DNA from 4 places in the Paeniglutamicibacter sulfureus genome. Region 3 is predicted to be linked to each of the others. Evidence: riboswitches for the same ligand, from Rfam matches in the RefSeq annotation. Region 3 holds a riboswitch; each other region holds the start of a gene.
What was found. A riboswitch is a leader RNA that binds a small molecule or an ion and turns the genes downstream of it on or off. The one in region 3 is predicted to bind thiamine pyrophosphate.

Region 1 (3,986 bases), 2.3 Mb from region 3:
CCGCGGGCGCATCCTTCCTGCGCCGCGACGGACGCACCTGGACCACCGACAAGGACGGAATCCTGATGGCGCTGCTGGCCAGCGAGATCACCGCCGTCACCGGCTCTTCCCCCTCGAAGCACTATGCCGCGCTGGCAGCCGAGCACGGCTCCCCGAGCTATGCGCGCATCGACGCCCCGGCCGACAGGGAGCAGCGGGCGCGGCTGGGGAACCTCGCGGCCACCGACGTGGCCGCCGAGATGCTGGCGGGAGAGGAGATCACCGCACGGCTGACCGAGGCGCCGGGCAACGGGGCGAAGATCGGCGGGCTGAAGGTCACCACGCAGAACGCCTGGTTTGCCGCGCGCCCCTCGGGCACCGAGGACAAGTACAAGATCTACGCCGAGTCGTTCCTGGGCGACGAGCACCTGGCCCGGGTGCAGGCCGAGGCGAAGGACATTGTCTCCGCGGTGCTCGGATAGGGGACCACAGGTTCCGTCGTGTTCCCGGTGCGTTGCCACCCGGAAAGCACCACGGCGTGGCACGGATGTAGGACTGCGAGCCGCCCCCGGCGGGAGGGCCCCGCGGGCCTACATGGCTGACTGCGGCATTCCGGACGTTCTGCCAAAAAGCGGCTTCCACAGGTGAATATGCGGATTGCGGAATGCTTACATGAGCCTGTCGATGAGCTTGGATTTCGCCCACGTGTACGGCGGGTAGAGCGCCTTGAGCGTGTCCACTACTGTCGTCTTGCCCATCACCGCGCGCATCTGCGATAGCCGCTCGAACCCATGCCGCCCGTGGTATGCACCCATGCCGGATGCGCCAACGCCGCCAAAGGGAAGACCCGGGACGAAGAGGTGCACATTGGGCGCATTGTGCACGATGGCCCCCGCCCGCACCTGGTCCCCGAAGGCCGACTGCAGCCGCGGGTTCTCGCTGAAGAGGTAGGCGACCAGCGGGTTTGGGCGTGCGTTGATGAAGCGCACGGCCGCATCGAAGCTTTCCACCGCGATGATCGGCAGTATCGGGCCAAAGATCTCCTCGCGCATCAGCGGCGAGTCCGGATCCACGTTGGCCATCACGGTGGGCTCGATCTTCAGGGTGTCGGCATCGTACCCGCCCCCGATGAGGATCTCGCCGTGGTCCAGGTAGGAAACCAACCTGTCGAAGTGGGCGGTGTTCACGATGCGGCCGTAGTCGCGGCTGGACAGCGGATTCTTCCCGTAGAACCCGGTGATCGCCTTGGCCAGCTGTTTTTCCAGGTCCCGGGCGGCATCGCCGACCGCCAGCACGTAGTCGGGCGCCACGCAGGTCTGCCCGGAATTCATGAACTTCCCGAAGGCAAGCCTGCGCGCCACCGTGGCGGAGGATCCGTCCATCACCAGGGCCGGGGACTTTCCGCCCAGCTCAAGTGTCACGGGTGTCAGGTGCTCTGCGGCGGCGCGGGCCACGATCTTGCCAACCCGCTCACCGCCGGTGAAAAAGATGTGGTCAAAGTGCTGTTCCAGCAAGTGTTTGCTGGTGGATGCGCCGCCTTGGACGACGGCGCAGGCCCGGTGGTCGAGGAACTTCGGGATCAGCCTGCCCAGCACCGCGGAGGTCGCCGGTGCCAGCTCCGAGGGCTTGAGCACCGTGACGTTGCCCGCCGCGATGGAGGCAACCAGCGGGGCGAGGATCAACTGCAGCGGATAATTCCAGGCGCCGATCACCAGCACCACGCCCAGGGGTTGCGGCTCGATCTTGGCTGCCGCCGGATGCAGTGCCAACGGGATCTTCACCGCCTTGGACTCCATCCACTCGGAGAGGTGAAGCTGCGCGTGGTCGATTTCCGCGCGCACCATGTCGATTTCCGTCAGCTTCGCCTCGACGGTGCCCTTGCCCAGGTCGTCGGCCAGCGCATCGGTGAAATCCTGCTCGTGGGCATCCAGCATCCGTTCGAGCGCCTTGAGCTGCGAGGCCCGGAAGCGGCGCGGGTGGGCCAGCCGGGTGGCGACCACGTCGTGCATGGAGGCGACGATCTCCACGATGTTTTCCGGGAGTTCGGGCACCACCTCGGGAAGCTCGAGCTCGTTCAGCGCCGTCGACTCGCGAGACGCAGCTGATTTGTGTGGAGTGTCGGATGTGCCCATGTCCCGAGCCTACGGCCAGCGCGGCATCTCCAACAGGCCGCCGCGCCCTGGTTGCGGGGAGGCGCCTCGCGCAGGAAGGACGCGGACTCGGCTTTCCCGCCCCGGGGCCCGGTGGGATAGGCTCACGCATAGTGACACGGGGTGTCGGCGCGCACGCGACCGGCTGAGATGAAACCCGTAGAACCTGATCTAGTTCGTACTAGCGGAGGGATGTTGCTCATGGAATCCATGGCGCCTTCAAGATTTGTAACACCCGGCGAGCTCGCCGATGCCCTGGGCGCGCTGCGCGCCTCCTCGCCCCTGGTCCAGTGCCTGACCAACACCGTGGTCACCAACTTCACCGCCAACGTGCTGCTGGCCGTCGGCGGGTCCCCGGCCATGGTGGACGTCCCCGGGGAGGCCGGCGACTTTGCCGCGGTGGCGGCATCCCTGCTGGTGAACCTGGGCACCCCGAACACCGAGCAGGCGGCCGCCATGCGCGAGGCCGTTACCGGCGCCGGCGCCGCCTCGACGCCCTGGGTGCTGGACCCCGTGGCGATCGGGTCGCTGCGCGTGCGCACCGCGCTCGCCCGCGAACTTGCCGCCGCCGGACCGAGCGTGATCCGCGGGAACGCCTCGGAGATCCTGGCGCTGGCCGGCGTCTCGGGGGGCGGGCGCGGGGTCGAGTCCACCGATTCGGTTGCCGCCGCGGCCGACGCCGCCAGGGAGCTGGCCAGGAGCAGCGGAGCTGTCGTGGCTGTCTCCGGGGAGGCTGACCTGGTCACCGACGGGGTGCGCATCGTGTACGTGCACGGCGGCAGCGCGCTGCTGACCCGCATCACCGGCGGCGGGTGCGCGCTGGGCGCGGTCTGCGCCGCCTTCCTGTCCACCGGCCCCGACCCGCTGGTGGCCACGGTGGCCGCGCACGCCTTCTACTCCGCCGCCGCCGAACGCGCCGCAGAGCACGCGGCGGGACCCGGCACCTTCGCCCCGCTCTTCCTGGACGCGCTGGCAGCCATCTCCCCCGCCGAGCTGCGCGCCGCGGCGGTGCTCTCATGAGCGGCTACGGCGTGTACCTGGTCGCGGACTCGGCCTCCACCGCCGGACGTCCGCTGGTCGACATTGTGAAGGCCGCGGTCGACGGAGGCATCACGACGGTGCAGCTGCGCTGCAAGGACATGCCGGCCGGAGAATTCGTGGACCTCGTCATGGAATGCGCCCACCACACCGCCGGGCGCGCGGCACTGCTGGTCAACGACCGCGTCGACGTGTTCCTGGCCGCCCGCACCTCCGGCGCTGACGTGCAGGGCGTTCACATCGGCCAATCCGACCTGCCGGCAAACCTGGTGCGCGAACTCATCGGCCCCGGCTCCGTGCTGGGACTCTCCGCGGCCGGCGATGGCGAGATCCGCACCGCGAACCAACTCAACGCGTTTGCCCCGGGCACCATCGATTACCTGGGGGTCGGCGCCGTGCACGCCACCCCCACCAAGAAGGACCACCCCGAGCCGCTGGGCCACGCGGGCCTGGCCCGCGCCGTTGGACTCAGCGACCTCCCGGTCATCGCCATCGGCGGCATCGACGCCGCGGATGTTGCCCCGCTGGCCCGCGCCGGGGCCGCCGGCGTGGCGGTGGTCCGCGCCATTTGCGCCGCCGATGACCCGCGCGAAGCATCCAGGAACCTACGCACCCTCTGGGAGGGCAGCAAGCCATGAGCACCCCGAACACCGTGAAGAACATCCTGTCCATCGCCGGCTCCGACCCCTCCGGCGGCGCCGGGATCCAGGCAGACCTGAAATCCATCGCCGCCGCCGGCGGCTACGGCATGGCCGCCATCAGCGCGCTGACCGCGCAGAACACCCGCGGCGTCAGTGCCGTGCACGTGCCGCCGGCCGG
Region 2 (3,986 bases), 1.0 Mb from region 3:
GGCCAGGGGGTTGGCCCTGCCCAGGAAGCTGGCCCCGCCGCGCGCATCGGCCTCCAGCAACCCGGGCCGGACCGCGACGCCGGGTTCGCCATGCGCGGTCCCCGGGCTCTCGAGGACAAATTCGCCGGCACCGAGGGCACGGGCGAAATCCACGTCGTGGGTCACGGCGATGATTGCCGTGCCGCGCTCCAGTTCCTCGCGCAGCAACAACGCCAGCTCCCGCCAGGTGTTGGCGTCCTGGCCGAAGGTCGGCTCGTCAAGGATCAGGATCCGCGGGCCCGAAGCCAGGACCGTGGCCACCGAGAGACGTCGCTTCTCACCGCCCGAAAGCGTGAAGGGGTTCGCCTCGGCAAGATGTCCCAGCCGCAGCCGCGACAGCAGCGTTTCGACCCGTGCCTCGATCTCCCCGTCCGTGAACAGCGGTTCCCGGGTGCCGGGCTTGACCGCGTGGGCAGGCCCGAAGGCCAATTCCTCGCGGACCGTGTTGGTGACGAATTGGTGCTCCGGTTCCTGGAACACCGAACCGATGCGTCCCACCAGTTCGGTGGCGCGCCAGTGGTAGGGGCGGGCCTCGGAGCCGGCAGCCAGCTCCCCGGTGGCCAGCACGGTGCCGGAGGCCTGTGGCAGCAAGCCCCCGAGCGTCAGGGCGAAGGTCGACTTGCCCGAGCCGTTGGCCCCGCGCACGCACCAGGCCTCGCCGGCCGCGACGCGCAGGTCAAGTCCCCCGGCAGCGATTGATCCGCCGCGCTTCCGGGTGACCGCCAGCTCCTTGGCCTCGAGCAGCAGTGCGCCGCCATCCGTTGCGGCGGGCCGCACGTGGATCGACGGGGTGTATCCGGGGACCCAGACCCCGGCGGAGATCAGTTCCTCGCGCACCTTCCCGGGCCCGAAGAGCTCGTCGGGGGTTCCGTCGTGGGCGATGCCGCCGCCCGGTTCCAACACGATGACCCGGTCCATGTGCGGAGCCCAGGCCTCCAGGCGGTGTTCGACGATCAGCAGGGTCGCCCCGGTGGCATCCAGCGCCGCCAGCACCGCGTCGCGGACCTCCAGCACGCCGTCGGGGTCGAGGTTCGCCGTCGGCTCGTCCAGAAGGACCAGCCCCGGGCCCATGGCAAGGATCCCGGCGAGGGCCAGGCGCTGTTTTTGTCCGCCGGAAAGTGCGGCGGTGGGGTGGTCCAGCGGGACATCGAGGCCCACGGCATCGAGGGCATCGATGATGCGTTGGGCGATCTCTTCCGGCGGCACCGACAGGTTTTCGGCACCGAAAGCAGTGTCGTCCCCGACCCGGGCCTGGACGACCTGGGTTTCGGGATCCTGTTGCATGAGCCCGACCAGACCGCGGCCCTGGGCCGAGGGGATTCCGTCCAGCAGCAGTTCGCCGGAGGAATAGGCCTCGTCGTCCTCGTGCAGGACCCCCGCCAGGGCATAGAGCAGCGTGGATTTGCCGGCGCCCGAAGGACCGGCCAGGAGCACGCGTTCCCCGGCGCGGATATCCAGGTCAAGGCCGCGGAGCGCCGGCTGGGCGCGGTCGGCATGCCGCCAACCCCAGTTGCGGGCGCTGACCGAGACGGCCGTGGCCACCCGGCGGCCGGTGTCCGGGGCGCCGGCTTCACGGTCCAGCATCGAAGGTGATGTCATGATGGCTGCCGCGTCCTAGAGGATGGCTTCGGCGGCCGCCTTGCGGCTGGCCAGGGCGCCCAGGGCACCGGTCTTGGCCAGGGCGCGGGTGGCCAGGAAGGACAGCAGCCCGGCAATGACGATGCCCGAGATGGTCATGAACGCGATGTAGGAGAAGAGCATGCCGGTGGTGTATTCAGGGAACCAGCGGAAGATAAAGGTGTCGTTGACGCTGCCGAAGAGCCCTGCCGCGCCTCCGGCCAGCAGTGCCACGGGAAGGTTGAACTTGCGGTAGCGGAACGCGGCGAACACCAGTTCAGCGCCAAGGCCCTGGATCAGGCCGGAGGCCAGGACGGTCAGCCCGAATTCGGAGCCCATGAGTGCCGAGACCATGGCGGCGACGATTTCGCAGAAGAGTGCGGCACCGGGCTTGCGGATGATCAGCGCGCCGAGCACCGCAGGGAAGAGCCACATGCCCGAGACCAGGGAGGCGGAGGGCGGGAAGGCCAGGAACAGGAAGTCAAGCAGGTGGTGGGTGCTGTTCCAGGCCCAGAAGATGACGCCCGAGGACACGGCGATGACGGCCGCGATGACGATGTCAACGACACGCCAGGACGAGGTTGCCGGCTTGTGCCCGGCGGGCTGGTTGGTGGTGCTCATGGTGGTGATCCTCCTTGGATACAAGGAGGGGAGGGAAAACGCTACTTTGAACGCACCCCTGAGAACTCGACTTCCTTCGCCGGTACTAGCCGGGGCAGGTTCGAGGGTCTGCGGCTATCCGCACTCTCAGCGTCTTGGTGCGAATTTCTTCGCACGACGCTCCCCTGTCGTGATTGTTTCAGTCCTATGATGCTACCTCACGCTATGCTGGGGCAGGTACCGTTGCCCGCAACATTTGGGAGTCCCCTTGAACAGCTTGATGAAACTCATCGGCCCAGCTATCTCGATCGCCGCCGGTTTCCTGGGTGGAAAAATCGTCGACAAGGCCTGGACCGGTTTCACCGGCCGGAAGCCGCCGAAGCATGGCAACGCGGAAGCGCAGGCCGAGGCCAGCCTGCGCCAGATCATTGGCTTCGCCGTCCTGTCGGCCACGACTGCGGCCCTGATCCAGGTGTTCACCGACCGCGGCACCCAACGGGCCCTTGCCCGGTTCGCCAAGAAGGCCTGACACCACAAACGCTTCAGGGGCCCACGGATATCCCGTAGGCCCCTAAGCGTTTCCGGCGATCCTCCGCGCCTCGCGGGCAGGGTTTGGCGCCGCGGGAGTTAGTCGATGAAGTCGGTGCGGTCCCGGGGCTGGCCCTTGCCGTGTTCTTGTTCCTCGCGCTGGGCCGCGGCTTCGACGACGGCGGCCAGTTCGTCGGCCACGAGTGTCTCGCGCTTGAGGTGCCGCGTCCGGTATCCGGCGCGTCCCACCATGTGCGCGGAGACCGGCGCGGTGAGCAACTGCAGCAACCAGGCCAGGACCAGCACCGGCAGCACCGCCCAGGAACGCAATTCCAGCCCGAGCGCAGCCAGCAGCAGGAACAAACCCAGCACCTGCGGCTTGGTTGCCGCGTGCAGGCGCGAAAGCAGGTCCGGGAAGCGCAGCATGCCGATTCCGGCGGCCAGGGACATCAGGCAGCCGACGATCATGAACGTCCCGGCAATGATGTCGATGATGGTGTCAAGCATCAGGCGTTTCTCCGATCCGTGACGAAGCGGGAAACGGTGACCGAACCCACGAATCCGACCAGGCACGCCAGCAGCACGAAGACCAGGTTGTTGGTGTGCCGGTTGACTGTCATTTCCACGCAGAGTGCCGCGGAGATGATCAGCAACAGGACATCGGTGGCAATGACGCGTTCCAGGATGGACGGGCCCATTGCCAGCCTGACGATGGCCAGGCAGGCGGCAATCGAGAGCGTGATGCCGCAGATCCACAGGACGATGATCATGAGGTTGCTCCGTCTTGGTTGTTCGTTGCCTTTGGTTCGGCGTTCAGCGCGGCCAGTTCTTCCTTGGTGCCCATCATGCGGATCAGCCGTTCCTCGATCAGCAAGACGGCCGCCCTGGCCTTCTCCACGCCGGCCTGGTCGTTGACGTTGAGCACGTGCAGGTACAGCGTGGAGGACCTTCGGTCCACCTCGACGACATAGGAGCCGGGCACCAGCGTCAGCACGTGGCCCACGAAGGTGGCCAGCAGATCGGACTCGGTGCGCAGCGTGACGGTGATGACGGCGCTGGTGGTCCGCGGCCCGCGGAATATCGCCAGGAACATGACCTCGAAGCTGGCCCGGGTGATGTCGCGCAGGAAGGCGAGGATGAAGACGACTGCACGCCAGATGTTGAAGCGTCCCGAGAGGATGATCGGCGGCAGGCGGAAGACC
Region 3 (3,986 bases):
CCGCCGTAGCGATTGGTGCTTCCCACATCCGCACCGTTTTCCAGCGTGAGTTTCAGGATGTCGTTGAGCCCCTCCGCCCCGGCATACAGGAATGCCGAATCCGAGATCTGATCCTTGGCATTCACGTCGGCCCCCCGACGGATCAGTTCCCGGGCCGCGTCCACTGCGTTGGCGCGGGTTGCGGAGACCAGCACCGGCCGGCCATCGGTGCCGCGGTAGTTGGCCGAAGCCCCGGCATCGAGCAGTCTTCGTACCTGCTCGGCGTCATTGGCCACCGCCGCCGCGACCAGGGATTCCTCCGGCGCCGTCACGTCGACGGTCCCGTTATCCGACGTGCTTGCCCGTGGCGTCGAAGATTCCCGGACGCCCGTCGTGGGGATGCTGCAGGCACCCAAACCAAGGATGGCGGCAACCAGCGCCCCTGTGATCAATGCGGAAGGTGAATGTCGGTTGGACATGGACCCATCCTAGTCCGGGACGACGCCGAGGTGAGTGGCCACGGGATTACGGAGTTCAACCCGCCACAATGAACGCGTCTTCCCCGCGTTGAACGCAGGGTGAACCCGGGGAAGACGCATCCGTTCGGGCAGGTTCCCGTTGGGGGGACTACATGGGGTCGGGGATGCTACGCCTTGCTCGGTACCTCGAGCTCGGGCAGATAGACCTTGCCTCCGGCGGCCAGGAATTCCTGGCTTTTTTCGCGCATCCCGCTGACCATTTCTGCGATGGCGGCCTGCGAATCGGCCGAACCGTATTCGTCCCGGATGTCCTGGCTGATGCGCATGGAGCAGAACTTCGGCCCGCACATGGAACAGAAGTGCGCGGTCTTGGCCGGTTCTGCAGGCAGCGTCTCGTCGTGGAACGACTCGGCCGTGACCGGGTCCAGCGACAGGGCGAACTGGTCGCGCCAGCGGAACTCGAAGCGCGCCTTGCTCAGCGCGTCGTCGCGTACGGATGCACCCGGGTGCCCCTTGGCCAGATCCGCGGCGTGGGCTGCGATCTTGTAGGTGATCACGCCGGTCTTCACGTCGTCCTTGTTGGGCAGCCCCAAGTGTTCCTTGGGCGTGACATAGCAGAGCATCGCGGTGCCGTAGCGGGCTATCTCCGTGGCGCCGATGGCGCTGGTGATGTGGTCATAACCGGGCGCAATGTCGGTGACCAACGGACCAAGCGTGTAGAACGGAGCGCCCTCGCACAGCTCCTGCTGGCGCTCCACGTTCTCCCGCACCAGGTGGAAGGGGATGTGCCCGGGGCCCTCGACCATGACCTGCACGTCGTACTTCCAGGCGCGCTTGGTCAGTTCGGCCAGGGTGTCCAGCTCGGCGAACTGCGCTGCGTCGTTGGCGTCGGCGATGGACCCCGGGCGCAGACCGTCACCCAGGGAAAACGCCACGTCGTACTTCGCGAAGATCTCGCACAGCTCGTCGAAGTGGGTGTAGAGGAAATTCTCCTGGTGGTGCGCCAGGCACCAGCCGGCCATGATGGCCCCGCCGCGCGAGACGATGCCGGTCACGCGGTTGGCCGACAGCGGCACATAGCGCAACAGCACGCCGGCGTGGACGGTCATGTAGTCGACGCCCTGTTCGCACTGCTCGATCACGGTGTCGCGGTAGATTTCCCAGGTCAGTGCGTTGGCCTCGCCGTTGACCTTTTCCAGTGCCTGGTAGATCGGGACGGTGCCGATGGGCACCGGGGCGTTGCGGATCAGCCATTCGCGGGTGGTGTGGATGTCATCGCCGGTGGACAGGTCCATCACGGTGTCGGCACCCCACTGGGTGGCCCACTGGAGCTTGTCCACCTCCTCGGCGATGGAGCTGGTGACCGCCGAGTTGCCGATATTGGCATTGATCTTCACCAGGAACGCCTTGCCGATGATCATTGGCTCGGACTCGGGGTGGTTGATGTTTGACGGGATGATGGCCCTGCCCGCAGCGACCTCGCTGCGCACCAGTTCCACGTCGCAGTTCTCGCGCAACGCCACAAAGCGCATTTCGGGGGTGATGATTCCCCGGCGGGCGTAGTGCATTTGGGTCACGCGTTTTCCGGGTTCCGCGCGCCGCGGCTGGTGCCGTGCTCCCTTCCATTCGGCCGATGCCGCTCCGCGGCGCAATGCAGACTTGCCGTCATCGAGCAGGTTCCGCTCCCGACCGCCATAGGCCTCGGTGTCCGAACGATCCGCGATCCACTCGCCGCGGAAGGGCGGCAAGCCCACGACCGGGTCACTGCCGGGACCGGCGGTGCGATACACCCGCAGCGGGGCGTTGGCCGTGCCTCCGGGGGACGGCTCCAAGGCGATTTCGGTGACCGGGACCCGGATCCCCGATTCTGCGTCCTCGAGATAAGCCAGGGAATGGGACTTCAGGGACTGGATTTCGGCTGCTTCCGAGGCGTTTTGGACAGGGCTGTGCATTGAAATGGTGTTGCTCAAGGAGTACTCACTTCCTTCGCCGGCATTACCCGGACAGGTTCAACGGTCTCTTGCTGCTTCAGCTCGATCTCAGCCCCTGCAAGGGCACCCGTGTGGTCGTAAGTGAAACTATCACAACATTCAATCCGGCATCGAGTGTGACCTTGCGCACCGGCGCGGTGGGCCCTGGTCCTTTACCGGGCCTCCGCGCTTCTGGGTCCGAAGTGCCGGCGATTACCCCTTCGGGGCCAACCCAGGTGGATTATCCGGCCTTCTGCGCGGTCAGCGGCAATATTTCCAGTGGAATCTAAATGAGCGGCACCGATTTGATGGGCACGATTCGGCCATGGTGCCGGCGTTCAAGGCGGAGACCCGAGGCCAATCGAGCTTTGACGGACCTGGCTGTAAGGAAGGAACATCGCAGCTTGCCCCGGAGTGTGGCAAAATGGATTCTTGGGTCTACTGGGTTCTGCTCCTGCCGCAGGGGGAACGAATCAACAGTCCGACCTACCGCCGATCCGCAAACGGATCGCGGTACCAAGCTCCGGACCGCCACATCTTTCCCTCGACGCCTTCGCGCTTCATGAGGGACAATTACGGTCCGTGTCTAAGGTAGATGACCTGCGGCGTCTGCCTAGGAGATGCATTCATGCGTATTCTCGACTCTGTCGACGCAGCCTCGCTGCGCAGCGATGTCCCGGACTTCCGCGCCGGTGACACCGTCAAGGTTCACGTCAACATCATCGAAGGCAAGAACTCCCGTGTCCAGGTATTCCAGGGCTTCGTCCTTGGTCGCCAGGGCGACGGCGTTCGCGAAACCTTCACCGTTCGCAAGGTCTCCTTCGGCGTCGGCGTAGAGCGTACCTTCCCGGTACACTCCCCGGTTCTGGATAAGGTCGAACTGGTAACCCGTGGCGACGTTCGCCGCGCGAAGCTGTTCTACATGCGCGATCGCCACGGCAAGGCTGCGAAGATCCGCGAAAAGCGCGACTTCCGGTCTGCCAAGTAGCCAGAAAAGCGAGAACCTCTATCCAAGCCATCCTTCGGATGGCCAGGATGGGGATCCATCGTGGATCAAACTACTGAATCGGAACGTTTTTCCGCTTCGACAAAGCGCCGGTCCCCTTCGAGGGGCTGGCGCTTTGCCGTAGGCGCGCTTGCTGCGGCGGCGGTGATCACCCTTGGCGTTCGCGCCACCGTCGTTGACTTCTTCTACATTGGATCCACTTCCATGGAATCCACGTTGAACCCGGGTGAGGGCTTGCTGGTGAACCGGCTTGCCTACAAGGACGCCGAGATCCAACGCGGAGATGTGGTCATCTTCGACGGCCGCGGCTCGTTCCTGCCCTACCAGCGTCCCACTGCCCTGGATTCACTGGCCTGGGCACTGCGCCTGGCCGGAGGAGATTCGGTCTATGTAAAGCGCGTCATCGGAGTCGGGGGCGACACCGTCAGCTGCTGCGGCCCGGATGGGCGCCTGAGCATCAACGGTGTCCCCGTGGACGAGCACTATGTCCATGTCGGGGACACACCGAGTGACGTGGAATTCGATGTGCACGTACCCGAGGGTCGTCTATGG
Region 4 (3,986 bases), 1.2 Mb from region 3:
AGGAAACGGAGTAGATGGCTTCGGCATGGCGGGCCGCAAAGGAGCGGCCGGCTTCCGAGGATCCCGCCTGGAACAGCACCGGCCGCCCCTGCGGGCACCGGGGGACTGTCAGCGGGCCGGCAACCGAGAAATGGTTGCCGCGGTGGTTGATCGGCCGGACCTGCGCCGGATCAAGGTAACGTCCGGCTTCCCGGTCAACCAGCAGTGCAGAATCTGACCAGGAATCCCACAACCCCTGCAACGCGACAACAAACTCTTCGGCGCGCTCGTAGCGCTGGGCATGAGCCGGCAGGGAATCCATGGAATGATTGCGGGCCTCGGCGTCAAACATGGAGGTCACCACGTTGATGCCCGCCCGCCCGCCGCTGATGTGGTCCAGCGAGGCCAACAGCCTGGCGGCGTGGAAGGGCGTGTAGAAGCTGGCCGAGATCGTGGTGACCAACCCGATGCGGCTGGTGGCACGAGCCATGGCACTGAGAGCAGTCACCGGTTCCAGGAACCAGGGGATCCCTGCCGCGTATTCATGGTTCACGCTCTGCCCGTCGGCAAAAAAGACAGCATCCAGGCAACCGCGCTCGGCAATCCGGGCAAGTTCCTCGTAGTAGGAAATGTCGCCGAGGCGGTCGGCGCTGGATTCGGGGTGGCGCCATCCCATGGTGTGGTGGCCCGCCCCGTAGATGAAGGCGTTCAGGTGCAATTGGCGTGTGGCGTCCACGATGCTTTACCCGACCCCTAGTTCATCACCAGGCCGCCGTCGACAACCAGGTTCTGCCCGGTCACCGCCCGGGACCACGGTGAAGCGAACAGCAGTGCGGCGTCGGCGAACTCCGCCGGGGAAGTGACCCTGCGCAGTGGCGTGGAGCCGGCGATCAGGTCGAAGACCGCTTCCGGGGTGGCGGCGGAGGCATCGGTGGTGCGAAGCAGGCCGCCGGAGATCATGTTCACGCGGATGTTTTCCGGGCCGAGGTCGGCCGCGAACGTGCGGGTCATGGCCAGCAGGGCAGCCTTGGCCGCGGTGTAGTCGTGGTAGGGGACCACGGGGTTCTGGAAGAGGTTTGTCCCGATGTTGACGATGTTGCCAAAGCCCGCGGTTCTCATGCCGGGCAGGGTTGCCTGGATCGTGTTCAGCGCACCGCCAACGATGCCGGTGAACTGCTCCCCGAAAGCCATGTAGCCGATTCCATCGGCCTTGGCACGGGCGTCGCCATTGAACGAAAAATCGGGCAGGGCGTTGTTGACGACAGTGGTGATGGGAGCACCAAAATGTTCGTGCGCCCCGGCCACCAATTGGGAGACTTGATCCGCGTTCGCGACATCGGCTTGGACCGCTATCGCGCGATCGGCCCCGAACTCGGCTGCCAGTTCCCGGGCGGCGGTTTCGCTGGAGCGGTAGTTCAATACAAGCCGTGCGCCCTCGCGCGCAAAGGCCCGGGCCAGGTCTGCCCCGAGTCCGCGTCCTGCCCCGGTGATCAACACGATTTGGTCCTTGATAAGCATTTTCTTGCACCCTTCTGCTGGGCGAAGGGATGCCATGGAACCAGCCGACGGTCGTCCAGGAATTTGGGTACGAGGGCAGTTCAAGCCGGACCGGCATCCCTTCGCTCGGATTATCGAGATCAGGTTCAACGGGTCTATCTCTCAGCCGCCAGGCGGCACCCCGTGTCGAGTCCTGTGGCCAACGTAGCACCGGTACGGGGCAATCCCCGAATCAAGGGCAAGGACGGAGGCGACACACACGAGGCCTCGCCGGTCGGTGTCCGCGGGCAGTGCCACGGATGCGGCAAACTAGTGTGGGTGAGCCAGATGCGAATAATCCACACCATTGCCGCCGAGTTAACTTCCGGGGGTGCTTCGGTTGCCGACTGGCAGGTGAAGGCCGCCGTCGAATTGCTCGATGCCGGATCGACCGTCCCCTTCATTGCCCGATACCGCAAGGAAGCCACCGGAACCCTGGACGACACCCAGCTGCGCCTGCTTGAGGAGCGGCTGCGCTACCTGCGTGAATTGGAGGACCGCCGGGAAGCGATCCTGAAGGCCATCGAGGAGCAGGGGAAACTCACCGACGAGCTGCGGGCCGCCATCATGGCTGCCGGTACCAAGGCCGAATTGGAGGACCTGTATCTGCCATACAAGTCCAAGCGCCGCACCCGCGCCCAGATCGCCCGCGAGGCCGGACTCGAGCCGCTGGCCGACTCGCTGATCCGCGATCCCGCCCAGGATCCCGAAGCGTTGGCAGCCACCTTCCTAAACCCCGAGCACGAGGTCAATGCGGCATCCGATGCCCTGGCCGGTGCCCGGGCCATTCTCACCGAACGTGCCTCGCAGGACGCGGTGCTGGTCTCCGAATTGCGCGAACGGCTGTGGACACGAGGGAAGATCTCGTCCAAGATCGCATCCGGCGCCCCTGCCGCGGATGCCTCGAAGTTCTCCGACTACGAAGACTTCGTGCAGCCCGTTGCCACCCAGCCCTCGCACCGCATCCTCGCGCTGCTGCGCGGAGAACGCGAGGGTGCGCTGAACCTGGAGCTGGCCGAGGCCGACCCGCGCGACGAGGCGGCGCTCACCGAGGCGCGGGCCGGATATGAGGCCGCCGTCGCCCGTTCGCTGGGCATCAAGGCCGCTGCCGATGCGCCGGCCGGCAAGTGGCTGGCACAAACCGTTCGCCTGGCCTGGCGCGGACGCCTGTTGGCACGGTTGGAGGCGGACCTGCGCACGCGGCTCTTCGAGGCCGCGGAGGAAGCCAGTGTCAAGGTCTTCGCCGCCAACCTGCGCGACGTGCTGTTGGCCGCCCCTGCCGGAAACCGGGCGGTGCTGGGGCTGGACCCCGGGTTGCGCACCGGGGTGAAGGTTGCCGTCGTCGACGCCACCGGCAAAGTGGTCGACATTGCCACCATCTACCCGCACGCCCCGGCCAACAAATGGGATGCCTCCGTGGCGACCCTGGTGGCACTGGCAACCAAGCACGGCACCGAACTGATTGCCGTGGGCAACGGGACCGCAAGCCGCGAGACCGACAAACTGGCCGGCGAGGTCATCGCCAAGCTGACCAACAAGCCTGCCAAGGTCATCGTCTCCGAGGCCGGGGCATCGGTGTATTCGGCGTCGGCGCTGGCAAGCGCCGAGTTGCCGGACCTGGATGTCTCCATCCGCGGTGCGGTGTCCATTGCCCGCCGACTGCAGGATCCGCTGGCCGAACTGGTGAAGATCGAACCCAAGTCCATCGGCGTGGGCCAGTATCAGCACGATTTGACCCCGGCCAAGCTTGACCGCTCCCTGGATGCCGTGGTCGAGGACTGCGTCAACGCCGTCGGCGTGGATGTGAACACCGCATCCCCGGCGCTGCTGGCCCGGGTGGCCGGAGTCGGTTCGCTGCTGAGCCGCAACATCGTCGAACACCGCAATGCGAACGGCCCTTTCACCACCCGCCGGTCCCTGTTGAAGGTTCCGCGCCTGGGAGCCAAGGCCTTTGAGCAATGTGCCGGATTCCTGCGCATCACCGGCGGCAAGCAGCCGCTGGATGCCTCCGCCGTGCACCCCGAGGCGTACGGGCTGGCCGAAACCCTGCTGGCAGCCGCCGACGCCGGCAACCAGTCGGTGGCCACCCTGAATGCCGCAGACTTTGTCACCGAGCAATTCGGCCTGCCCACGGTCAAGGACGTCATCGCCGAACTGGTGCGGCCTGCCCGTGACCCGCGCCCGGACTTCAAGACCGCGAACCTCAAGGAAGGCGTGGAAAAGATCGGCGACCTGCAAGTCGGCATGATCCTGGAAGGCACCGTTTCCAATGTGGCAGCCTTCGGTGCATTCGTTGACGTGGGAGTACACCAAGACGGACTGGTCCATGTCTCGGCGATGAGCAGCAAGTTTATTTCCGATCCACGCGAAGTCGTCACATCGGGCCAGGTCGTCAAGGTCAAGGTGCTGGAGGTCGACCCGGAACGCAAGCGCATCTCGCTCACCCTGCGTCTGGATGACGAGCCCGGGGC

Region 1: linked by a shared signal. The riboswitch ahead of thiM (hydroxyethylthiazole kinase) and the one ahead of thiC (phosphomethylpyrimidine synthase ThiC) in region 3 are both predicted to bind thiamine pyrophosphate.
Region 2: linked by a shared signal. The riboswitch ahead of ABD687_RS08410 (ECF transporter S component) and the one ahead of thiC (phosphomethylpyrimidine synthase ThiC) in region 3 are both predicted to bind thiamine pyrophosphate.
Region 4: linked by a shared signal. The riboswitch ahead of ABD687_RS09215 (3-oxoacyl-ACP reductase) and the one ahead of thiC (phosphomethylpyrimidine synthase ThiC) in region 3 are both predicted to bind thiamine pyrophosphate.

Annotation. Positions count from the first base shown of each region.
Region 1 covers NZ_BAAAWO010000001.1:3,119,690-3,123,675, reverse strand. The annotation lists gene pgm (phosphoglucomutase (alpha-D-glucose-1,6-bisphosphate-dependent)) at 1-461, shown strand, start outside; gene ABD687_RS14265 (aldehyde dehydrogenase family protein) at 648-2,111, opposite strand; TPP riboswitch at 2,239-2,339, shown strand; gene thiM (hydroxyethylthiazole kinase) at 2,331-3,149, shown strand; gene thiE (thiamine phosphate synthase) at 3,146-3,805, shown strand; gene thiD (bifunctional hydroxymethylpyrimidine kinase/phosphomethylpyrimidine kinase) at 3,802-3,986, shown strand, end outside.
Region 2 covers NZ_BAAAWO010000001.1:1,840,842-1,844,827, forward strand. The annotation lists gene ABD687_RS08405 (ATP-binding cassette domain-containing protein) at 1-1,638, opposite strand, end outside; gene ABD687_RS08410 (ECF transporter S component) at 1,654-2,277, opposite strand; TPP riboswitch at 2,332-2,453, opposite strand; gene ABD687_RS08415 (DUF4235 domain-containing protein) at 2,525-2,785, shown strand; gene mnhG (monovalent cation/H(+) antiporter subunit G) at 2,884-3,291, opposite strand; gene ABD687_RS08425 (MrpF/PhaF family protein) at 3,291-3,554, opposite strand; gene ABD687_RS08430 (Na+/H+ antiporter subunit E) at 3,551-3,986, opposite strand, start outside.
Region 3 covers NZ_BAAAWO010000001.1:829,973-833,958, reverse strand. The annotation lists gene ABD687_RS03805 (ankyrin repeat domain-containing protein) at 1-458, opposite strand, end outside; gene thiC (phosphomethylpyrimidine synthase ThiC) at 626-2,410, opposite strand; TPP riboswitch at 2,423-2,530, opposite strand; gene rplS (50S ribosomal protein L19) at 3,057-3,416, shown strand; gene lepB (signal peptidase I) at 3,477-3,986, shown strand, end outside.
Region 4 covers NZ_BAAAWO010000001.1:2,017,791-2,021,776, reverse strand. The annotation lists gene ABD687_RS09220 (LLM class flavin-dependent oxidoreductase) at 1-715, opposite strand, end outside; gene ABD687_RS09215 (3-oxoacyl-ACP reductase) at 733-1,497, opposite strand; TPP riboswitch at 1,577-1,670, opposite strand; gene ABD687_RS09210 (Tex family protein) at 1,804-3,986, shown strand, end outside.